Regions from separate parts of the Couchioplanes caeruleus genome, predicted to be linked through region 1. Evidence: riboswitches for the same ligand, from Rfam matches in the RefSeq annotation. Region 1 holds a riboswitch; the other holds the start of a gene.
The links. A riboswitch is a leader RNA that binds a small molecule or an ion and turns the genes downstream of it on or off. The one in region 1 is predicted to bind thiamine pyrophosphate.
Positions count from the first base shown of each region.

Region 1 (4,312 bases):
GGTCTGGGCGACAGGGTGCGAGTGTGCACCCCCGAGGACGTGCCGGCCGAGGTGACGTTCGACCAGATCTGGAGCAACCCGCCCACCCACGTCGGCAAGGCCGAACTGCACGCGATGGCGGACCGCTGGCTGGGGCGGCTCGCGCCGGACGGCGTGGCCTGGCTGGTGATCAACCGCAACCTCGGCGGCGACTCGCTGCACACCTGGCTGACCGGCCAGGGCTGGGACGTGGCGCGTACGGCCAGCCAGCGCGGCTTCCGCGTGCTCAAGGTCTCCCGGAGCGCCGGAAAAACCGACTGACCTGCACCGCCTCCTCGGGGAAGATGGCCGCGTGGGTTACGTGGATGTCTCCGGGGTCGGATTCGTGCTGCCGGACGGCCGGGAGCTGTTCGCCGACGTGTCGTTCCGGGTCGGCGAGGGCGCGAAGGTGGCGCTCGTCGGGCCGAACGGGGCGGGCAAGACCACCCTGCTGCGGATGGTCGCCGGGGATCTCGCCGTCCCGATCGGCACGGTCGCCCGGGCCGGCGGGCTCGGGGTCATGCGCCAGTTCATCGGGATGATCGGCGACGACCGTACCCTCGACGATCTTGCCTTGTCGCTCGTCGCGCCCGTCCTGCGGGAGGCCGGGCAGGCGCTGGCCACCGCCGACGCCGCGCTGCGGTCGGCGCCCGACTCCGAGAAGGCGCAGCTCCGGTTCGCCAACGCGCTGACCGGCTGGGGCGAGGCGGGCGGCTACGACGCCGAGGTGCTCTTCGACACCGTCGCCGTCGCCATCCTCGGCAAGCCCTGGGAAGAGGTGCGGAGCCGGCCGGTGCGGACGCTCTCCGGCGGGCAGCAGAAGCGCTTCGCCCTCGACCTGCTGCTGCGTGGCGGCGACGAGGTGCTGCTGCTGGACGAGCCGGACAACTTCCTCGACGTGCCGGGCAAGCGATGGCTCGAGGCGCGGCTGCGGGAGTCGTCGAAGTCGGTGCTCTACGTCTCGCACGACCGCGAGCTACTGGCGCAGACCGCGACCCGGGTGGTGGCGGTCGAGGGCGGCGGCGCGTGGACCCACCCCGGCGGCTTCGCCTCCTGGCACGAGGCCCGCGCCAACCGGCACGAGCGGCTGCTGGAGCTGCGGCGGCGCTGGGACGAGGAACACGAGAAGCTGCGCGAGCTGGTGTTCACCTTGAAGCAGAAGGCGGCGTTCAACGACGGCCTGGCCTCGCGCTACCAGGCCGCGCAGACCCGGCTGCGCAAGTTCGAGGAGGCGGGGCCGCCGCCGCTGCCGCCCAAGGAGCAGTCGTTGCGGATGAACCTGCGCGGCGGGCGTACGGGAAAACGGGCCGTCGTCTGCACGGGCCTGGAGCTGGAAGACCTGACCTTCCCCTTCGACCTGGAGATCTGGTACGGCGACCGGGTGGCGGTGCTCGGCGCCAACGGCACCGGCAAGTCCCACTTCCTACGGCTGCTCTCGGCGGGCGGCACGGCCCCCGAGGCGGACAACAAGCCGGTCGACGGCGCGCCCCTGGCCCACGTGGCGCACCACGGCACCGCACGGCTCGGCGCGCGGGTCCGTCCCGGCCACTTCTCGCAGACCCACGACCGGCCTGAGCTGCTGGATCGTACGTTGGTCGAGATTCTGTGGCGCGGCGACGACCACCGGTCCGGAATGGACCGCGCGGGCGCGATGAAGGCGCTCAACCGCTACGAGCTGGCGGCACAGGGCGACCAGCGGTTCGGCACGCTCTCGGGCGGCCAGCAGGCCCGCTTCCTGGTGCTGCTGCTGGAGCTGTCGGGCGCGACGGTGCTGCTGCTCGACGAGCCGACGGACAACCTGGACCTCGCCTCGGCGGAGGCGCTGGAGGAGGGCCTGAAGGCGTTCGAGGGCACGGTGATCGCGGTCACCCACGACCGCTGGTTCACGCGCGGCTTCGACCGGTTCGTGCTCTTCCAGGGTGACGGCGAGGTCGTGGAGACGCCCGAGCCGGTCTGGGACGTCCGCTGACGGGCTTTACTCCGGCGGCGCCGCGGCGATAGTGTCGGCGGCGGAACCAACCCCACGGGAGTCCGGTGCACCGGGCTGAGAGGGGGGCTGTCGCGGCCCTCGACCGTCGAACCTGATCCGGGTCATGCCGGCGCAGGGAGGAGCGCGTTGTGGACCCTGTTTTCCCGTGTCTGCATGTCATCACCGACGCCCGCCCCGGGCGTGACCCGCTCGCCGTGGTCACCGCCGCGGTGGCGGCCGCCGGTCGGCTCGGCCTGGTCGACCGGTTGGCGATCCAGGTCCGGGTCGAGGACGACGTGACCGACCGGGCCGCGTACGGCCTGGCCACCGAGGTGTTGGCCGAGTGCCGCCCCGCCGGGGTGTTGTGCCTGGTCAACGACCGGCTGCACGTGGCGCTGGCCGTCGGTGCCGACGGCGCGCACGTCGGTGCCGACGATCTGCCGGTGGCGGCCGCCCGGAAGGTGCTCGGGCCGGGCACCGTGCTCGGCGCGACCTGCCGGGACGAGGTGGCGGCCCGGTCGGCGGTGCGGGCCGGCGCGACGTACCTGGGGGTGGGACCGGCCTTCGTCAGCTCCACCAAGACCGGGCTGCCCGCACCGCTCGGCGCCGCGAAGATCGGCGCGGTGGCCCGGGCCGTGCCCGGAACCCCGGTAGTGGCGATCGGCGGAGTCACCCTCGACACCGCCCCCGGCCTGATCGCGGCCGGGGCTGCCGCCGTCGCGGTCGTCGGCGCGGTCGCCGCGGCCGCGGATCCGGGCCACGCCGTCGAGCGGCTGCTCAAGGCCCTCGCATGACCGACCTGACCGTGATCGGCGGCGGGATCGTGGGCCTCGCCGTCGCGTGGCGCTGCCGGCAGCGCGGCATGCGGGTCACCGTCTACGACGGCGGTGCCGACGATGCCGCCTGGTATGCCGCGGCGGGCATGCTGGCCCCGGCCGGGGAGACGTCCTTCGGCCAGGAGGCGCTGACCGCGCTCATGGTGGAGTCGTCGACCCGCTGGCCCGGCTTCGCCGCCGAGCTGCAGCGGGAGACGGGGATCGACGTCGGAATCGACACGCGGGGCACCCTGGCGGTCGCACTGACCGGCGACGACCTGGCCGAGGCGCGGCGCCTGTGGGCCTATCGCGAGGAGCACGGCCTGGCGGTGCACCGGCTGCCGCCGAGCGCCGTCCGCGAGCGGGAACCGGCCCTCTCGCCCCGGCTCCGCGGCGGCGCGCACATCCCGGACGACCGGCAGGTCGACCCCCGGCGGGTGGTCGCCGCACTGCGGACCGCGCTGGGTGCGGCGGTGGTGCCACACCGGACGGCGGAGATTCCGCCGGGCCCGGTCGTGGTCGCGGCGGGCCTGGGCACCGCGGCCCTGACCGGACTTCCCGTACGGCCGGTGAAGGGCCTGGTGCTGCGCCTGAGCGGCGAGCCGGGGCTGCTCCGGCACGTCGTGGTGGGACATGTCGACGGCCGGCACGTGTACCTGGTTCCCCGCGCCGACGGCGAGATCGTCATCGGTGCCACCCAGGAGGAGCGCGCCGACTCGTCCGTGACGGCCGGAGCGGTGCTGGACCTGCTGCGGCCGGCCACCGAGCTGGTGCCGGACCTTGCCGAGTGCGAGCTCACCGAGACCGTCGTGCGGCACCGGCCCGCCACACCCGACAATGCGCCGGTGCTGGGCCGTCTGAGCGGCGACATCGTGGTCGCCGCGGGGCACCACCGCAACGGGGTGCTGCTCACGCCGGTCACCGCCGATCTCATCGCCGACCTCGTGGTCACCGGCCGTCCCGATCCCCTGCTCGAAGCGTTCACGCCCGGGAGGTTCGCATGAAGATCGTCGTCAATGGTGCCGGTCGCGTCGTCGACGGGGAAAGCACCGTCGAGGGGCTCGTCGGCGCGCTCACGGAGGCGCGGCGCGGCGTCGCGGTGGCGGTCAACGGCGAGGTGGTGCCGCGTTCCGCGTGGCCCGGGGCCCGGCTCAGCGAGGGCGACCGGGTCGAGGTGCTCACCGCGGCGCAGGGAGGCTGAGATGGCGGACCTCTTCGGCGAATCCCGGCTGATCCTCGGCACCGGCGGCGCGGAGAGCCTGGCGGCGCTGGAGGCGGCGATCGTGGCCTCCGGCACCGAGATGGTGACGGTCGCGCTGCGCCGGGTCGACGCGGCCGGGCCCGGCCTGCTGCCGCTGCTCGACCGGCTGGGCATGCGCGTGCTGCCGAACACGGCCGGGTGCTACACCGCCTCGGACGCCGTCAAGGCGGCGCATCTGGCACGGGACGCGTTCGAGACGGATCTGATCAAACTCGAGGTGATCGGCGACGAGCGGACGTTGCTGCCCGA
Region 1 is NZ_RJKL01000001.1:3,390,322-3,394,633, reverse strand. It holds gene EDD30_RS15010 (class I SAM-dependent methyltransferase) at 1-300, shown strand, start outside; gene EDD30_RS15005 (ABC-F family ATP-binding cassette domain-containing protein) at 332-1,987, shown strand; TPP riboswitch at 2,032-2,143, shown strand; gene EDD30_RS15000 (thiamine phosphate synthase) at 2,137-2,781, shown strand; gene thiO (glycine oxidase ThiO) at 2,778-3,806, shown strand; gene thiS (sulfur carrier protein ThiS) at 3,803-4,003, shown strand; gene EDD30_RS14985 (thiazole synthase) at 4,005-4,312, shown strand, end outside.

Region 2 (4,312 bases), 750 kb from region 1:
AACTTGCCGACCCCGGGCGGAAACTGCAGGAGGCCGGTACCGCCATCGCGGGCAACCTCGGCGACATCGGCGGCAAGGTGGGCCGGGTACCGCTCGTGGGTGACGAGCTGACCTCGCCGTTCTCGAGCGCGGCCGACGCGGCCGGCGGTCTGGCCGAGGCCGGCCGCCAGCAACAGGAGATCGTCGGCGACCTGGCCCTGACCATGGCGCTGCTGATCGTCTCGGTACCGCTGGCACTGGTGCTCTTCGGCTGGCTGCCGCTGCGGCTGCGCTGGATGCGCCGCGCCGGGGTCGCCGCCCGGGTCCGCGACGAGCCGGCCGGCCGTGACCTGCTGGCGCTGCGGGCACTCGCCGGCCGCCCCCTCGACGAGCTGACGAAGCTGGGTCCGGACATCGCGGGCGCGTGGCGCAGCGGCGACGCCGCCGCGGTCGACGCGCTGGCCGCGCTGGAGCTGCGCGAGCTCGGGCTCAGGCCCGCCCGGCGGCGTTAGGCTCCGCGGCGTCCCGCGCGAACTCCTCGTCCTCCTCCTCGGCGTCCTCGTCGAGCCAGTTGCGCTTGGCGAACGGGATGGCCGCCCAGAAGGTCAGGAAGTAGGCGGCGGTGACCGCGGTGAGGACGATCGCCACCCAGAAGTTCAACAGGTAGTCGGTGATGAGCAGGACGCTGCTGACCATCGAGACCAGCATGAAGGCGAGGCCGCCGGTCGCCATGTGGTGTGCGTACCGGACGAGCTCCGGCTTGCGGCCCTGCCGGAACAGCGCCCGGTGGAAGGCGACCGGCGAGATGATCATCGCGGTGGCGAACGCCGCCGAGATGAGCGCGACGATGTAGGTGTCCTTCTGGAACTCGCTCACCTTCGGGAAGCCGTTGCTGAACGGCAGCGTCAGCAGGAACGCGAAGAGGATCTGCACGCCGGTCTGCGCGACGCGCAACTCCTGCAGCAGGTCCGCGAAGTTGCGGTCCCAGCGCTGCTTCTCCGTCTCGTGTTTCATCCGCGGCTTCTCGTCGGCCATCCGGGTGACTCCTGTCCGTCGACTGGCGCACCGGATGCCCGCTCGGGAAGAGCGTCAAACACCGATGCGTGCGAGCGCCACCTCGGCCAGAGCCTGCGGCGCCTCTTCCGGCACCCAGTGCCCGATTCCCCGCAGGACGACCAGGCGGTAGTCCGCCTCCACCCAGGTCCGCGTCGCCAGTGCGGCGGCGCGCCCGACGGCCGGGTCACCGTCGCCCCAGACGTACGTGGTGGGCACGGTGACCTTGCCGACGTCGGCCAGCTCACCGCGGGAGAGCGCCCGGTACCAGTTGAGCGCCCCGGTGAGCCGGCCCGGCTCGGCCATCGCCCCGGCGTACATCGCGGCGCGCGGACCGATGTCGCGCATCATCCCCTTCAGGACGGCGCCGTCCCGCGCCAGCAACAGCCGCTCGGCGATCCGCGACTGGAAGACCTTCATGTACGCGAACCGCAGCCGCTGCGACGGCTGGTTGCGCAACGCCACGGCGATCCCGCGCGGGTGCGGTACGGAGACCGCGGTGAGCGTACGGACCCGGCCGGGATGGCGGGCGCCCAGCACCCACGCCACCTGGGCACCCCAGTCGTGGCCGATGACGTGCACCTGGTCCAGACCGAGCGCGTCGAGCACCGCCACCGCGTCGGCCTCCGGCTCCCGCAGCCGGTATTCGGCGACCGCGCCGGGACGCGCCCCCGGCGAGTACCCGCGCTGGTCCAGGGCGTACGTCCGCAGCCCGGCACCGTGCAGTCGCGGCAGGATGAGATCGAACTCCCGGTGATCCTGCGGGAAGCCGTGCAGCAGGAGCACCGGCGGACCGTCCTGCGGCCCCGAGACCGTGACGTCGAAGGTGAGTCCCCGGGCCTTGATCTCCATGTGACGCCTCCTGCGCTGACGGCATCCGCGTACGGTGTTAGCGTCATCGAAACACATGCCATGAAGATTGTTCGCGACGGCAGTCGCGGACAACTTCACCGACAGGGGAGCGCGCGGCGCTGAGAGTGCGGGGTCGCCCCGCAGACCCTCGAACCTGATCTGGGTAATGCCAGCGCAGGGAGCTCGGTCTTCTCCAGCCGCGCCACACCGGGAGATTCCGGGTGTGGCGTGCGTCTCCTCCCGGTGATCGCTGGGAGGCGTATATATGAACAAGTCCACCAATTCGTACCGCTGGCGCACGATCGACATCGTGATCGCCTCGGTCATCGCCGTCACCTTCGGCGTCATCTTCTGGGCCTGGGGCCACCTCTGGACCGTCACCGAGGGTGCGTTCGCCTTCTTCCCGCCGGCGCAGGCCGTGCTCTACGGCATCTGGCTGATGCCCGCCGTGCTCGCCGCACTGATCATCCGCAAGCCGGGTGCGGCCCTCTACGCGGAGACGGTCGCCGCGATCATCTCTGCGCTGCTCGGCGAGAAGTGGGGCGCGATGGTCATCCCGCAGGGCATGGTCCAGGGCCTCGGCGCGGAGCTCGCCTTCGCGATGCTGTTCTACCGGTCGTGGAAGCTGCCCGCCGCCCTGCTGGCCGGGGCCTTCGCCGGCCTGGGCGCCGCCCTCTTCGACTTCTTCGCCTGGAACGGCGCCCTCGACCTGTGGGACTACCGGATCCCGTACGCGCTGATCACCGTCGTCAGCAGCACGGTGATCGCGGGCGCCGGCAGTTGGGCGCTGACCCGGGCGCTCGCGCCGACCGGCGTCCTCGACCGCTTCGCGGCGGGCCGGGACCGGGCCCTCGTCTGAGCCATGGCGGAGGTCGTGCTGCGGGGCTTCGGCTGGCGCCATGCAGGGCGCCGGGCGTGGGCGCTCCGCGGCGTCGACCTGCACATCCGCAGCGGCGAGCGGGTGCTGCTGCTCGGCCCGTCCGGGGCGGGCAAGAGCACCCTGCTCGCCGCGCTCGCCGGGCTGCTGCCGGAGGACTCCGGCGAGTCGGAGGGCACGGTCACCGTCGACGGGCGGGACCCGCACGCCCGGGAAAGCGCCGGCCTGCTCTTCCAGGACCCGCAGACCCAGCTCGTGATGGCCCGTAGCGGCGACGACGTGGCGTTCGGACTCGAGAACAGGGGCGTACCCGCCGGCGAGATCTGGCCGCGGGTCAGCGACGCGCTGGACCGGGTCGGCTTCCCGTACCCGACCACCCGGCAGACCCACGCCCTCTCCGGCGGCGAGCAGCAACGCCTGGCCCTGGCGGGCGTCCTCGCCCTGCGGCCCGGCCTGCTGCTGCTCGACGAGCCGACCGCCAACCTCGACCCGGCCGGCGGCACGCTGATCCGCGAGGCGATCGGCCGGGCCGTCGGCCGCGACACCACCCTGATCGTCGTCGAGCACCGTGTCGAGCAGGCGCTGCCCCTGATCGACCGGGTGGTGGTGCTCGCGCCGGGCGGCGGCGTCGCCGCCGACGGCGCGCCGGAGGTGGTCTTCGCCGGTCACGGCCCGGCGCTGGCCGCGCAGGGGGTCTGGGTGCCGGGCTATCCGCTGCCCCGGCACCGGGCCGTCGCTCCTCCCGGAAACCCTCTGGTACGGGCAGAGGCCGTCACCGTCGATCACCGCCTCCCGCCCACACGGCTCGAGGCCCGCGCGGGCGAGGCCCTCGCGGTGACCGGCCCCAACGGGGCGGGCAAGTCCACCCTGGCACTCGTCCTCGGCGGACTGCTGGCGCCGGCCTCGGGCGCGGTGACCGCCTTCGACGACCCGAAGCCGCCGCACCGCTGGCGCGCGGCGATGCTGACCCAGCGCATCGGCTCGGTCTTCCAGGCACCGGAACACCAGTTCGTCACGTCCCGGGTCGCCGACGAGCTCGCCCTCGGCCCCCGCCGCCTGCGCCGCCCGGCCGCCGAGGTGTCGGCCACCGTGGACGAGCTGCTGGCCCGGCTGCGGCTGACGGCGCTGGCGGAGGCCAACCCGTACACCCTCTCCGGCGGTGAGGCCCGCCGCCTCAGTGTGGCGACGGCCCTGGCGACCAGACCCCGCCTGCTCATCCTCGACGAGCCGACCTTCGGCCAGGACCGCAGCACCTGGATCGGCCTGGTGGCCCTGCTGGCGGGCCTCCGCGACGAGGGCCACGGCATCCTGGCGGTGACCCACGACGACGCGTTCGTCGACTCGCTGGCCGACCGCGTCCACGACCTGACCCCCGCCCCGCCCCGCCCCCACCGCCGACCCGACCGCAGGCCGGCATGACCCTCGCTGGGGAGCCGGTCGCCGATACGGCGGCACCCTTGGCGCGCCGCAATCCGGTGGCAAAGCTCGGTGCGGCCCTGCTGTTCTCGCTGCCGCTGATGGCCACCCTCGACCCGCTCACCCCGGCGCTCG
Region 2 is NZ_RJKL01000001.1:2,644,750-2,649,061, forward strand. It holds gene EDD30_RS11600 (hypothetical protein) at 1-491, shown strand, start outside; gene EDD30_RS11605 (DUF6328 family protein) at 469-1,014, opposite strand; gene EDD30_RS11610 (alpha/beta fold hydrolase) at 1,069-1,884, opposite strand; TPP riboswitch at 1,978-2,083, shown strand; gene EDD30_RS11615 (ECF transporter S component) at 2,150-2,743, shown strand; gene EDD30_RS11620 (ABC transporter ATP-binding protein) at 2,747-4,180, shown strand; gene EDD30_RS11625 (energy-coupling factor transporter transmembrane component T family protein) at 4,177-4,312, shown strand, end outside.
Region 2: another riboswitch for thiamine pyrophosphate. It lies ahead of EDD30_RS11615 (ECF transporter S component); the one in region 1 lies ahead of EDD30_RS15000 (thiamine phosphate synthase).